2 regions of the Chryseobacterium sp. P1-3 genome follow, and region 1 is predicted to be linked to the other one. Evidence: riboswitches for the same ligand, from Rfam matches in the RefSeq annotation. Region 1 holds a riboswitch; the other holds the start of a gene.
The links. A riboswitch is a leader RNA that binds a small molecule or an ion and turns the genes downstream of it on or off. The one in region 1 is predicted to bind S-adenosylmethionine.
Positions count from the first base shown of each region.

Region 1 (7,415 bases):
TTGCCCCATCGAGGACGAGGATACGTTCATTAAGGGCTTTGTTTAGTGATTCTATATTGGTCATAGTCTCTTGTTTTGATGAGAATGGCAGGACTGCGTCCTGTTTTGTGTTAAATCGCCCCTTCGGGGCTCTCTGTCTGATTAATCTAATGCCTGTTTTAAGTCTGCGATAATATCATCTATATTCTCTAAACCAACTGAACAACGCACCAGGCCTGCTGTAATTCCTACTTCGTTTCTTTCTTCATCAGTCAGTTTCGAGTGTGTTGTAGATGCCGGATGAGTGACGATTGTTCTTGTATCCCCGAGGTTTGCAGAAAGCGAGCACATTTTTATCTTATTAAGAAAGTTTCTTCCGCCTTCTATCCCTCCTTTAATTTCAAAAGCGACAATATTACCTCCAAGCTTCATTTGTTTCTTAGCTATCTCGTAGCTCGGGTGAGATTTCAGGAACGGATATTTTACCAGTTCTACATTGGGGTGGCTTTCCAGAAATTCTGCTACTTTCAATGCATTTTCACAGTGTTTCTCCACACGGATCGCCAATGTTTCCAGGCTCTTTGATAAAACCCATGCATTGAAAGGTGATAATGCAGGCCCGGTATTTCTTGCAAAGAGATAAATTTCCCTGATCAGTTCCGCTTTTCCTACTGCTATGCCTCCTAGCACTCTTCCCTGTCCGTCAATCAGCTTCGTCGCAGAATGTACAACAACATCCGCACCATATTTAACGGGCTGCTGAAGATAAGGAGTTGCAAAACAGTTATCTACAATAAAAATAAGATTATGTTTCTTTGCAATTTTCCCGAAAAATTCCAGATCCAGGATTTCAATGGCCGGATTGGTAGGGGTTTCGAGGTATAGGACTTTTGTATTGGGTTTAATCAGTTTTTCAACGTTTTCTGCATCTTCGGCTTTGAAATAGGTTGTTTCGATATTCCATTTCGGAAAATACTTCGTAAACAATGTATGGGTAGAACCGAATACCGACTGACAGCTTACGATATGATCTCCTGCGCTTAACAATGCGGCAAATGTTGAATAAATAGCAGCCATTCCTGTTGCAAATGCATATCCGGTTTCTGCTCCTTCCATTTTTGCGATCTTCTCTGTAAATTCTGTTACGTTCGGATTAGAAAAACGGCTGTAGAGGTTTTTAGGTTTTTCTTCTGCAAAACTCGCTCTCATATCTTCAGCATCCTGAAAAATAAAGCTGGATGTAAGATATAGCGGAGTAGAATGTTCATCAAACTGTGTTCGCTCCGTTTGTGTTCTTATTGCTGATGTTTCAAAATTTTCCATATAGTTTTAATTTGTCAATTTACCAATGTAGCAGTCTAACAATATAACAATGAGATTCTTCATTTTGCCCAGAACGGTAATAACCATCATTGGTACACTGTTATATTGCCAGATTTTTACATTAGTTTTTATTTTGTTTCACTTACTCTCAAAATATCTCCGAATACGCCTCTTGCTGTTACCTGTGCTCCCGCTCCGGCTCCCATAATCACGATAGGATTTTCTCCATAGCTTTCTGTATAAATCTCAAAAATGGAGTCTGAACCTTTTAGCTGTCCCAATGCTGAAGTTGCCGGAACAGAAATCAGCTGCACATCCAGTTCTCCTTTGTCTTTCTGCAAGTCTCCATGTAAATCACCAACATACCTCAATACATGGCCGGGCTCTTGATTTTCTTTGATCTTCTGATATTCTTCATCCAGTTCTCCAAGTCTCGAAAGAAATTCTGATTTTGAAACGGAAAGTAAGTTTTCCGGAACAAGGTTTTGAATATGGATATCTTCAAACTCATTGATCAGGTCCAGTTCTCTTGCTAAAATCAATAATTTTCTGGCTACGTCGTTTCCGGACAGATCTTCTCTTGGATCCGGTTCGGTGTAGCCTTTTTCCAGAGCTTCGTTAATGATGGTTGAGAATTTATCATCTCTCAAAGAGAAATTATTAAAAACATAACTTAGTGTTCCTGAAAATACTCCTTTGATCCTTGTGATATTTTCTCCTGAAAGGTGCAATAATTTAATCGTATCAATTAATGGCAAACCAGCTCCAACATTAGTCTCGTACAAATAACGTCTGTTATTTTTGTTCAACGTATATCTTAGTTTACGGTATTCTTCAATAGGAAGTGTATTGAAAATTTTATTGGAAGAAACCAGGTCGAAACCATTTTCCGCCAATGCATGATAATTTTTAACAAAGTCCTTGCTTGCCGTGTTATCTACAACAATGAGATTTTCCAACTGATTTTCTTTTGAGAAACTGATCAGCTCTTCAATATTGGAAGGTTTTTCTGCCGCCAGCACCTCATCATTCCATTGGGTATCAAACCCTTTTTTATTGAAAGCTATTTTCTTTGAATTGGCTACAGCCACTACCTTAAGGTCTATATTTTTACGTTTTTTAATTTCATCCGAAGATTCCAGCACCTGTTCTATGAGTGTTTTTCCAACGTTTCCATGTCCAATGATTGCCAGATGAACAGTTTTCGGTTTTTTGAAAATTTCGGATTCTATAATATTTTTAGTTTTCTCATCCTGCGATGATGTAACAACGATATTTACTCTATTTTCACCGGCCACTTGATTTAAAAGCAACGGAAAAACGTTATTTCTGGCCAGTTCGGCAAATACTTTATTGAAGTCTTCTGCTACAAAACCAATAACAGAAACATTATTAATACTATATATCTGGGATACTTTACCTGATTTTCTTTCTTCTTCAAATTCATCAATAAGGCACGTTACAGCTTTCTCTGCATCATTTTCATGTACTAATATGGAAATTCCGTTTTCTATGGCCTGCTGAGAAATTACGCCTACACTGATGCGCGCCAGGGTCAGCGCTTTAAAAATTCGTCCGTCAATTCCAATTTCGCCTAAAAAATCTTCTCCTTCAAATTTGATGATTGATCTGTTCTTCAAAAAATTTTATTTCGTTAGCATTTTTCATTACTATAAAATGTTTTTTATGATATTGTTTAATTGTTGATATTCCATTAGGAAGGCATCATGCCCATGTACAGATTGGATCTCGTGATAAGAAATATTCTTTTTTTTTCCTTTTTAGATTTTCAAAACACATCCGTATTTCAGAAGCGGGAAAGAATAGATCGGTATCAACGGAGATCATGTGCATTCGTGCTTGTATTTTCTCCAATGCTGATTCATCAGTATTAATATTCATCAGTAAATGATTCATCAGTTTATAGGCTTTTAAACTAAATCTTTCGTTTAAAGCATTACCATGATAAATAAGCCAGTCTTCTGATTCTAACCTTTCTTTTTCCTGATTGTATTTATTTTGAAATCTGTCGTTAAGTGATTGTGGAGTTCTGTAACACAACATGGCATGAATTCTTGCTTTTTGTAATGGCTCATCTTTATCATTCAATAAAAATTTCTGAACCAGACATTGTGCATGGAGCCAGTCGTGGGTTCTGTGATCGCAGGCTATGGGAATAAAAATTTCGGCCAGTTCGGGTTGCTTGGCAAGCATCTCCCAGGCAATTCCTCCTCCTAAGGAGCCTCCAATAATGGCATACACGTTTTTGATATGCAGTGCTTCCAGCCCTTTCAGAAATATACCGGCGATATCTGAAGGAGTGAAATCTTCATAATTTTCAATTAAAAAATGATCGTAACCGTTTCCGGGAATATTAAAACACAGAACAGTGTATTTTTGGGTATCTATCACCTGATTTTCTCCGATCAATTGCTTCCACCATCCTTTTTCTCCTGAAACATTGGAATTTCCGGTAAGGGCATGGTTAATCAAAATAATGGGGGCAGTAAACAGGTCTTTCCCGAAAAGCTCATAACTCAACGGGATATTATATTCCTTATTGGAATTGGTTTGATACGAAAGATTAATATAGTTTAGTTCTGTTTTCAATTCTATTATTTTAATACAATTGAAAATGCCACAGGAAATGGCTGAAAGAACTTCAGTAAGTTATCTGTCCAAAATAGTTTTGGTAGAACGTAGCACCTTCTTTGCTTTCACAAAGGGTTGCTAAGGTTTCATAGGGTCTAATCCCTCAACCTTTCTTGATAACATTTTCAATATTTGAATGAACGAATGGTGCAAAGGTAATTCTTTTCTTTGAATTTCAAAAAAAAAATAATTTAATATTTAAAAAATGCCTTAAATACAAGTATTCCAAGTGCATATTAATAATTCTTCAGATGAAAAGAATTGGAATTATTTTCCAAAAAAACTAACTTCGTATGGAAAATGATGATATATGACTGCCGAAAAAGAAAGATTACAAGATACCAATTGGAAAAACTGGGGACCTTATGTAAGCAACCGGCAATGGGGAAATGTACGGGAAGATTATAGTCCCAACGGAAATGCCTGGAATTATACCAATCATAATAATGCGGAAAGCTATGCATACCGGTGGGGAGAAGAAGGTATTGCCGGAATTTCTGATACAAAACAACTTTTATGTTTTGCCTTTTCATTCTGGAATAAGAAAGACAAAATGGTCAAAGAACGTTTCTTTGGATTGAGCAATCCCCAGGGTAACCATGGGGAGGATATCAAAGAAATTTTTTATTACCTGGATAATACACCTACGCATAGCTATATGAAAATGGTGTATAAATACCCTATCAATGCATTTCCTTATGATGATCTCCTTACTGAAAACGGAAGACGCAGTAAAAAGGAACCTGAATATGAACTATTCGATACGGGAATTTTTGATAATAATGAATATTTTGACATTTTCATTGAGTATTGTAAGGCCGATCATAATGACATTCTGGCCAGGGTTACAGTTTACAACAGAAGCCAATCTGATGCTCCCATTGTTATGGCTCCTACAGCCTGGTTCAGGAATAACTGGAAATGGGGTTACAACACTTATAAAGCAGAAATGAATGCTTCTCACGACGGATGTATCAATGTTAATCATGACAGTATTTCAATCAAAAAGATCTATTCCCGAAATTTGAATGCACAAAGTGTATTTTGTGATAATGAAACCAATACTCCAAAACTATATGGTGCCCCTAAAACAGAAAACACCTATTATAAAGATGGAATCAATGATTTTATTATTCATCAGGGCAATACGATAAATCCTGAGAAAAGAGGTACCAAAGCTGCTTTTCTGATTGATGAAATGATTGGTGCAGGACAGTCCGGAACATTCGATTTCAGGTTTTGCCCTGACGGAGTTGACGAGCCTTTTAAAGATTTTGATGAAATTTTCAACACCAGAATTGCCGAAGCGGAAGAGTTTTACAGTGAGATTCAAAATGAAACCACTGATGAAGATGAAAAGAACGTTCAGAGACAAGCTTTTGCAGGTCTTCTCTGGAATAAGCAATTCTATCATTATAATATTGGAAAGTGGCTGAAAGGTGATCCTAATTTTGAAGCCCCCCGAAACTTCAACGAATATGTAAGAAATACAGAGTGGAACCATCTTCACAATAAGGATATTATATCTATGCCTGATAAGTGGGAATATCCCTGGTACGCAACCTGGGATCTCGCCTTTCATTGTGTTCCTTTTTCCATTATTGATGCTGAGTTTGCAAAAGGACAGCTTTTACTTCTTACCAAAGAATGGTATATGCATCCCAACGGACAGCTTCCTGCCTATGAATGGAATATGAGTGATGTAAATCCTCCTGTACATGCCTGGTCATGTTTCCGGGTTTTTAAAATAGATGAAAAGAATAATGGAAATCCTGATCTGCTATTTCTTGAAAAGGTCTTCCAAAAACTTCTTTTAAATTTCACCTGGTGGGTGAACAGGAAGGACAAGAACGGTAAGAATATTTTTGGTGGCGGTTTCCTTGGCCTCGATAATATCGGAGCTTTTGACAGAAATATGGTTTTAAAGGACGGGCAACACCTCGAACAGGCAGACGGTACCAGCTGGATGGCTATGTATGCCCTCAATATGATGAGGATTGCCATGGAACTTGCCCAGTATTACCAGGTGTATGAAGATATGGCTATTAAATTCTTTGAACATTATCTTTATATCGCAGAAGCCATGGAAAACCTGGGTGAAGGAACAAAAGGATTATGGAATGAGGAAGACGGATTTTTCTATGATGTTCTGCAACTGGGAAATGGGGACAGTGTCTCTTTAAGGCTGAGAAGTATTGTTGGACTCATCCCTTTGTTTGCGGTAGAAATTGTTGATCATCGCTTATTGGAAAAGATGCCCAACTTCCGGAGCCGTATGGAATGGATTTTAAAAAACAAGCCCGAGCTGACCAAGCTTGTCTCTCACTGGGATGAGGAAGGGCAAGGGAGAAAACATCTGATGAGCATCCTCCGTAAAAACAGGTTAACAAAAGTTTTAACAAGAATGCTTGATGAGAAAGAGTTTTTGAGCTCTTATGGAATACGGGCTATGTCCAAAGTTTATGAGGAAAACCCGTTTGTATTTTCTGTGCATGGTACGGAAAATGTGGTCTATTATACTCCTGCCGAAAGTGACAGCAGGATGTTTGGCGGCAACAGCAACTGGCGTGGCCCGATCTGGTTTCCTATCAATTTCCTGATTGTGGAAAGTTTACAACGCTTCCATTATTATTACGGAAACAGCCTGAAAGTAGAATTTCCCACCGGCAGCGGTGATAAAAGAAATCTGGATGAAGTGGCACAGAATATCAGCAGAAGGCTCTGTTCCATATTTTTAAAAAATGAACATGGAGAGCGAGCTTTCAATGGAGGAAATCCTAAGTTTAATCATGATGAACACTTTAAAGATTATATTACATTCTTTGAGTATTTCCATGGTGATAACGGAAGAGGCGTAGGGGCTTCTCACCAGACAGGATGGACGGCCACGGTAGCGAAGTTAATCAAACCAAGACTTACCTTTTAATGAGCAATGAATAATAGGTAATGAGTACTAAAAAAGTTGGTGAATCTGAAGAGAAAAAATGAATTTCTTTTTACCCCACTAGCTTATACTGAAATTTTATTTAAAAAGACGAGGATATTAAAACGTTATAGGTTTTTGAAACCTATAACGTTTATGCTTTAGCCGTGGTAAATAAAAATGAGGCTCGAAAGCCTCATCTATGCATTTAATTTTTTTTCCGTTAACGTATACTTCGTATCGGATCTCTACATTCGGTTCTAAAGTTTTGGATACGGAACAGTATTTTTCAAAAGACAGCTGTGCTGCTTTTAATGCTTTCTTAGAATCAATTTCTCCTTCCAAAAGGAATTTTACATTCATAGATTTAAAAGGTTTCGCATCATCTACAGGAATTCTCTCTCCTTCTACTTCTGCTTTAAAACCGGTAATTTCCTGACGTTGCTTCTTTAAAATAGAAACTACATCAATACCACTACAGCCTGCTACTGCCATCAATACGCTTTCCATTGGTGAAACCCCTTTTGCTCCAGGCTGG
Region 1 is NZ_JPEQ01000005.1:218,725-226,139, reverse strand. Features, by position in the region: gene HX13_RS07990 (homocysteine S-methyltransferase family protein) at 1-64, opposite strand, end outside; gene HX13_RS07985 (O-succinylhomoserine sulfhydrylase) at 142-1,302, opposite strand; gene HX13_RS26290 (ACT domain-containing protein) at 1,431-2,942, opposite strand; gene HX13_RS26285 (alpha/beta fold hydrolase) at 3,028-3,912, opposite strand; SAM riboswitch class I at 3,970-4,077, opposite strand; gene HX13_RS07970 (MGH1-like glycoside hydrolase domain-containing protein) at 4,265-6,880, shown strand; partial or broken gene HX13_RS07965 (OsmC family protein) at 7,088-7,415, opposite strand, start outside.

Region 2 (7,415 bases), on a different contig from region 1:
TCATAGTTTAATATTTAAGATTTTAATTAAGTAATCTAAAAAGAAAAGCCTCCGAAAATTCAGAGGCTATATTGTATTTTAAAACTTTTAGTAGTTTTCTTCTTCGCCCTTCATTTTCTCTGCATTTTCCGCCATAATTACCGCATCTATCATTTCAGAAATGTCTCCGTTCATGTATGCATCCAGATTATACATGGATTTGTTGATTCTATGATCTGTTACCCTTCCCTGCGGATAATTGTACGTTTTGATTTTTGCAGAACGGTCTCCCGTAGAAACCATTGTTTTTCTTTGAGCAGCAATATCTCCCTGTACTTCCTGCAATTTGATATCATATAATTTGGCACGAAGCATTTCCATTGCCAATTCGCGGTTAGCCAGCTGGGAACGGGCCTGCTGACAAACTACTACCAGCCCTGAAGGCTTGTGTGTCAGCTGAACTTTAGTTTCAACCTTGTTTACGTTCTGACCACCGGCACCTCCTGAACGGGAAGTCTGCATTTCAATATCAGCAGGATTGATTTCTACGTCTACTTCTTCAGCTTCAGGTAAAACCGCAACCGTAATGGCAGAGGTATGTACCCTTCCCTGGGATTCAGTTTCCGGCACACGCTGTACACGGTGTACACCTGATTCAAATTTCATGATTCCGTACACCCCTTCTCCTTCTACCTTCATGATCAGTTCCTTGTAACCTTTTGCAGCTTCGTTGGAATCTGTCACTTCATGTCTCCATCCTTTTGCTTTAAAGTACATGGTATACATCCTGTAGATATCTTCTACAAAAATTGCAGCTTCATCACCTCCTGTTCCCGCACGTAATTCCACGATAACGTTTTTATCATCTGCAGGATCTTTAGGAATCAACAATACTTTAAGTTCTTCTTCCAATCCCGGAATTCTGGATTGTGCTTCTAATTTTTCTTCTTTAGCAAGATCTACCAAGTCTCTATCTGAACCATCAGCAATAATTTCATCAGATTCTGCAATAGAATCCAAAGCTCCTTTGTACTGATCGTACACCCTAACAATTTTCCCTAAGTCACTATATTCTTTGTTCAAAGAAGAATATCTTTTTTGATCTGAAATGACATCAGGCTGTATAATAAGGTCTGCAACCTCATTATATCTTTGTTTTATAGCTTCTAATTTTGGAATTAATGATTTCGACATTGTAGAAATTTTGTGGGTGCAAAGATACGGATTATTAATTCAAAATTAAAATCCCAAATGAGCATAAATTTTTGAACACTAGAGGAAACGGCAAAAAGCAGATTTACCCTTTACTTAATTTTCTTCAGGGGCATTCCCTTCGTCTTTCTTGCTTCCTGAGAGTCTTCTGTCAATGACATACAGAATAATCCCCACCGCTATTATTCCTAATCCTATCATACTCTCTTTGGGGTTATGGATAAAGGTGAAATAAAGGATATAAACACTGAACAGCAAAAAAACAGTCGGAAAAATATAAAAAACATTGGATTTGAATATTGTACGGTCTTCCTTTTTAAGGAAATATACCGTGGAAATTGCCAGGCTTGCAAATAATTGAAGAATAAAAGCGGTATACACAAAGATTTCTTTAAAGCTTCCTGTCAGAATAATAATGGCAGCAATTACAGCGTGGGCAAAGATTGCCCTCACCGGAATTCCTTTTTTATTTCCCTTAGAAAGCGGTTTCCATATGTGTGTATCTCTGGCAAAGGCCTGAGTCAGTCTCGATCCCACCCATAAATAACCGCTGATGGTGGCTATCAGCTGTAATGCAATAAAAATATTTACTATTTTCCCAAAACTGATCCCCAGCATATTAATGGCAGCTTCTCCCATGACATCCTCTTTTCCTGCCAGCTGGGTTACCGGAGCATGTTTCAGCATAATGTAATTAACCAGCAAATAACTCAACGTTACAAAAACAGTTCCTATAATCAGTGATTTGGGAAGGTTTTTTTGAACCTCCTTTATTTCTCCGGCAATATAGGAGGCCGAGTTCCAGCCGGTATAGGAGTAAGTCACAAAAACCAGAGAGGTGGCAAAAGCAGGAAGCATAATCTCCTTCTGCCAGCTATTACTGAAATTCAGGCTGTTCCCTATTTGCGGAGATCCTGAAAGACCAACTCCTACTATAACCAGTATGATAATAAAGGCTATTTTAATAAAAGTGAAAAAGTTATGAAAACGGCTCGACGTTTTTTAAGCTGAATGATAAAGTAGTGGCAACCAGAAAAATGGCCATCATTGCAAAACCGTTTCCAAAAGTATAATCAAATACAGAGAGATATTTAGACATGGCCAATGCGGCTAACGCAACAGGGGAAGAGAATCCGATAATCAAAGAAATCCAGCTTATAAGATAACCAAATAAAGGATGATATGTTTCTTTAAGGTAAATAAAGTCGCCGCCATTCCCTTTAAAATGGGATCCCAATTCTGCATAGCAAAAGGCTCCGAACAAAGCCAGAATCCCACCTATTATCCATAACAGGAATATGCTGTAGGTATTGGTGATATCGGATAGCTGAAACCCCAGCGTGGTAAAAATCCCGGTTCCGATCATATTGGAAACTACAATGGCGGCGGCTGTTTTCCAGCCGATCTGATGTGAAGCTGTGCTCATCTGATAATTAAAAATTAAAATTTAGTCTTCCAAAGAAATAGCTTCCCAGAGTCCCCATCTGAACCGGCGCATATTTGAACACTCCATAATATGAGTTTTCATATATCTGGCGATCTGAAAAGACATCAAATACATTATTAGCTCCAATGGTAAAGTTGATGTTTTTTGTAATATCATATCCCACACTAAGATCTGTCACGATTTTGGGTGAAAATTCCTGAACACCTCCAAACGGATAGCCGTCTCTTATGACTTTGCCAAAATAGGTATTTCTTACGAGAAAATTGAATTTTCCTATTCCATAGTTCAACCCTAAGGATGCTTTGGTTTTGGGTGACAAAGATTCTATAATATTGATCTGGTCCGGACCAAAGAATTCATTTTGGGGAGTTCCCAAGTTTTCCGGAAAATGGAAATCTGTAATTTTTGTCTCCGTATAGTTTCCTGCCAGATTAATGTTTAAGTTTCCACCTGCTAACTTCCAATCATAGGAGATAACCACGTCTACCCCTTGGGTTTCCGTATCAACCGCATTTGTGAAAAACCTTCCACTTTCTACGCCATAATCTGCCAGTCTGGGATCTGTAATATTACTGGTAATCACAATTCTGTCTTTGACTTTAATCCAATATCCGTCTATTGTAATGAACAGTCTGTTTAATGGTTTCAGGGTAAATCCTGCACTGGCATTGACTGATGTTTCCTGTTTTAGTTTATCAAATCCTAAAATCCTGGCTGCATCACTGTCATTCCTGAAAATTCCTTTCGTCACAATTCCTGCCCCGGAAGTCGAGATATCTGCATAAGAGTTGTTAAAATACTGCTGCTGAAGAGAAGGCGCCCTGAAGCCGGTTCCTACGGCCGCTCTTACTGCATAATCCGGAACAAATTCATATCGTACAGCCAATTTTCCGTTCAGGGTATTGCCAAAGTCGGAATAATTTTCAAATCGTGCTGCCACATCAATATTAAGCTTTTTATCCAGATCATATGATACATCAGCATATACAGCCGTGGAATGTCTGTCTTTTTTCAAGGCATTCTGAGGTGAGAATCCTATAAAAGACTGGGAGCCACCTGCTCCTATTACAGTTGATCCCTGAGTTGCAATATTTCCATTGATATCGTACTGGGTGTAAGATGCTTCGTCCCCTTCTTTGATCTGGTATTGTTCAAACCTGAATTCACCACCAAATGCAATATTAAACCTGTTCAGACTTTTAGAAACATCCAGGTTAACCGTATTTTGCAGAAAACTATGTGCTCCTGCATAAAAACGGGTTGGGGATTTTGCTCCCAGTGAAGCATTATTGGTATTGCTTACGTTATAATTAAAGGTATTGCTGCCAAAGGTATTGCTAAGATCAATCAACCAATTATTGATTGTATATTTTGCACCTACTGCATAAGAAACATCATACACATGGGATCCGAGGGTTGCCTGGAAGCCGTTTGGATAGATTGAAGAAACCACATTGAATGTTTCACTGGGAAGTCTTCTGAAACCAAAACCTTTTCCTTCTTTGATACTGAACCCTCCGAAGGAATAAAGTTTAAAGTTTTCATTAAAAGGATATTCTGAATTAAAAAAAAGCTGTCCCTGCCTGATCTGGGCATCTCCGATCTGAAAATTGAAATCATCGCGGGTTAACCCTCTTTTTCTTATTTCCTCATCATCTGCTGCTCTGGCTGCATCCGGATCATCTGCAAACGGGTATGCAAAATTATCTCCGAAAATATCCAGATCATGATTTTGAGTTCTTGTTGTTTTCCCTCTGTGGCTTACCTGTAATGACAGATTGATATAGCCGTCTTTTTTTCCTAAAGAGGCGCCATAATTTGCTCCTGCCTGATAGGTATCCCCATCATTTCTACCGCTGAGCCCATAAGTAATGCTCGCTGTAGCGCCTTGATTCTTTTTAAGAATAATATTGATAACCCCCGCAATAGCATCTGAACCATATTGTGCTGCGGCACCGTCTCTTAAGACTTCTATCCTGTCTATGGCGATCACCGGAACCGTGCTCAGATCTGTTCCTACGGAACCGTTCCCTACGGTATTCTGGTAATTCACTAAAGAAGTCGTATGCCTTCTTTTTCCATTAACCAGTACCAGCACCTGGTCAGGCCCCATTCCCCTTAAGGTAACAGGATCAATATGTTCCGTCCCGTCCGATGCCGACTGCCTTACAGAATTGAATGATGGAATTACATAATTCAGAAGATCCTGAACAGTAACCTGGGGAGAGGCCTTCTGTATTTTTTCAATATTGATGACATCTACCGGAACGGGTGTTTCCAATTTTGTTCTTTTGGCATTCCTGTTTCCGACAATAATAATATCCTCGATTTGTTTTCCTTTTTCCTGTTCCTGGGCTGTAACGATAATAGTTCCCAACAGTAACACTGCTATACTTAATTTTTTTCATTTGTTCTTGCAATTAAAAAATATTCCTGCGGTTCGACCCCGCAGATATACAAGACATCAAGAAATGGAATTCACATCAGAATATTGACTTCACTTATCTTCCCCTCGGGTTGGAATTAGCACCTTTACACTTCTGGAATCATGTCGGTTGCTAAGGTTTCATTGGGCCAAATCCCTCCACCTTTCTTGATAAATCTACTGCAAAAGTAGACTATTTTTTCTAATATGCAAAAGGTAAATGTGCAGGTGTGCTCATTTACCTTTTATTTTTATATAATGCTGATTTCTGTTTATCTTATGATCATTTTCTGAATGGCTATCCCTGTATCCGACTTCAGATGAATAAAATAGGTCCCGGCCGGATAATGGACTTTCAATTCATGGGTTCCGCTTTCATTCAATAATTTAAAAGATCCGATTCTCTTTCCGTTCATATCAGAAATGGTTATTTCACCATTTCTGGCTTTGCTGTAAATGAGTTTTGCAACACCACTTTTTTACCGGATTATCTGCTATTTGAAGAGATAATTTGTGGGATGCGTTTATATCATCGGTTGACAGAGCTCCTGCATAATTTCCGAAGATCCTGAATTCACCCGGAAGTAATGCTATCGGAGCGGTGGTTGAGGCAATATTCAAAACCGAATTATCCATAAGGTTCTGCCATTGACCTGTATACGGAAAATATGGAACTACATTTTGCCCGGAAGTTGTAAAGTTAGCCAGAACCACTACATTTTTCATTCCATTGATGGTATTGTCATAAAGGTATATTCTTGTAATGAGGCCATCAGGATCATTCGCCAGGTTATTTGATTCTATACTGTATGTTTTTGTTGTAAAGATCCCGTTGGTATTTCTGAGATTAATGATTTTTGCCCAGGTGTCATATACCGCCTTTCTGTTCATATCTGTATCATACCCTAAAGCAAAAGCAACAGGTTTTTCATCGGTTCTGCATCCAGTACTGATGGTACCATTGGTACATCTGTTAATACTAAACTCATACCCCAGCTCTCCGAACTGCCAGATCATTTTCGGGCCCGGAATGGTAAAAAATGCAGCTCCAAAAGTTTTCATTCTCTCAAGAGCCGTATTCAGGTTTTTAACATTATAGCTTCCATTGACAGCTCCATAGGTAAGGTTTTTAAACATCAGCCTTTCTTCATCATGGCTTTCTCCATAGCCTACAGCATGCATATTGGTAAATCCATGCAATGCATGATTCATCCTGTCATAGTTGCTGTTTTCCTTATAGCCCATCGTATTTTGATTGTAAGGCTCCGTCTGTTTATTCCAAAGGAGAACGCCCTTGCCTTCCGCCACTCTGTAATTGGCCCATTGCTGTTCTTCGGCATCCGTTCCCAGATGTTCAAATATCATGTAAGAATTAGGATCAATAGCCCATTGTTTATCTGCATAATGTTTCATAATATCCACTCTGTCCTGTTGATAGGCATTGGTACAGGCTTCATCATTCTCAGAACAGTTTTGGGTGAATCCTTTCGTCAAATCCCAACGGAAACCGTCAATATGATACTCTGTCAGCCACTGCTGAAGGCATCTTTCCACATAATACTGAGTGGAAGGGCTTGAATGATTGAAATCGTTAAATACATTATATGAATGCTTCGGAACCTGGTTAAAATAAGGATTATTCTGGGCTACATCTCCATAACCGTCTCCATCCGGATCTACATTCCAAAGCCTAACCAAAGGTGAACGGCCTGTTGCATGATTCAGCGCGATATCCAGGATTACTGCAATTCCGTTTTGATGACACAAGTCCACGAATTCTTTAAATTTCTCGGGGGTTCCATAAGCCTTATCCAAGGCATAATGGAACGATGTATTATATCCCCAGGAAAGGTTTCCGTCAAACTCCATAATGGGAAGCAGTTCTATCGCATTAATATTTAGACTTTTTAAATAAGAAATTTTATTAATCAGAGATTGCCAGTTTTTTTCCTGGGTAAAGTCTCTCAACAGCAATTCATAGATTACTAAATTTTCTTTGGCAGGCCTTTGAAAATTAGTCACCTGCCAGTTATAGGGAGATTGCCCGGTTGCAAACGTAGAAACTTCAAAATCCTGTCCTGCCGGAAATGCAGGCAAATTCGGATATGTTGCGGCAGAGATCGAAGGATCATCATAAGAGGATAAAATCTGTGGTGAGTAAGGATCTGCTACTTTTCTTAAATCATTTGTTCTGTATTGAAATGAATATAATTGCTGGGGAGTGAGCCCACTAAGCTCAATCCAATAAAGATCGGGGTTTGTGGTATCTTTCTTCATTAAATAAGCATCGTCTACAGCCCAGTTATTAAAACTTCCTATTACATGTACAAAGTTTTTGTATGGAGCATATAA
Region 2 is NZ_JPEQ01000010.1:342,005-349,419, reverse strand. Features, by position in the region: gene HX13_RS15870 (hypothetical protein) at 1-4, opposite strand, end outside; gene prfA (peptide chain release factor 1) at 88-1,173, opposite strand; gene HX13_RS15860 (APC family permease) at 1,288-2,133, opposite strand; gene HX13_RS25660 (amino acid permease) at 2,171-2,617, opposite strand; gene HX13_RS15855 (TonB-dependent receptor plug domain-containing protein) at 2,625-5,024, opposite strand; SAM riboswitch class I at 5,137-5,241, opposite strand; gene HX13_RS24580 (T9SS type A sorting domain-containing protein) at 5,336-5,479, opposite strand; gene HX13_RS15850 (alpha-amylase family glycosyl hydrolase) at 5,496-7,415, opposite strand, start outside.
Region 2: another riboswitch for S-adenosylmethionine. It lies ahead of HX13_RS15855 (TonB-dependent receptor plug domain-containing protein); the one in region 1 lies ahead of HX13_RS26285 (alpha/beta fold hydrolase).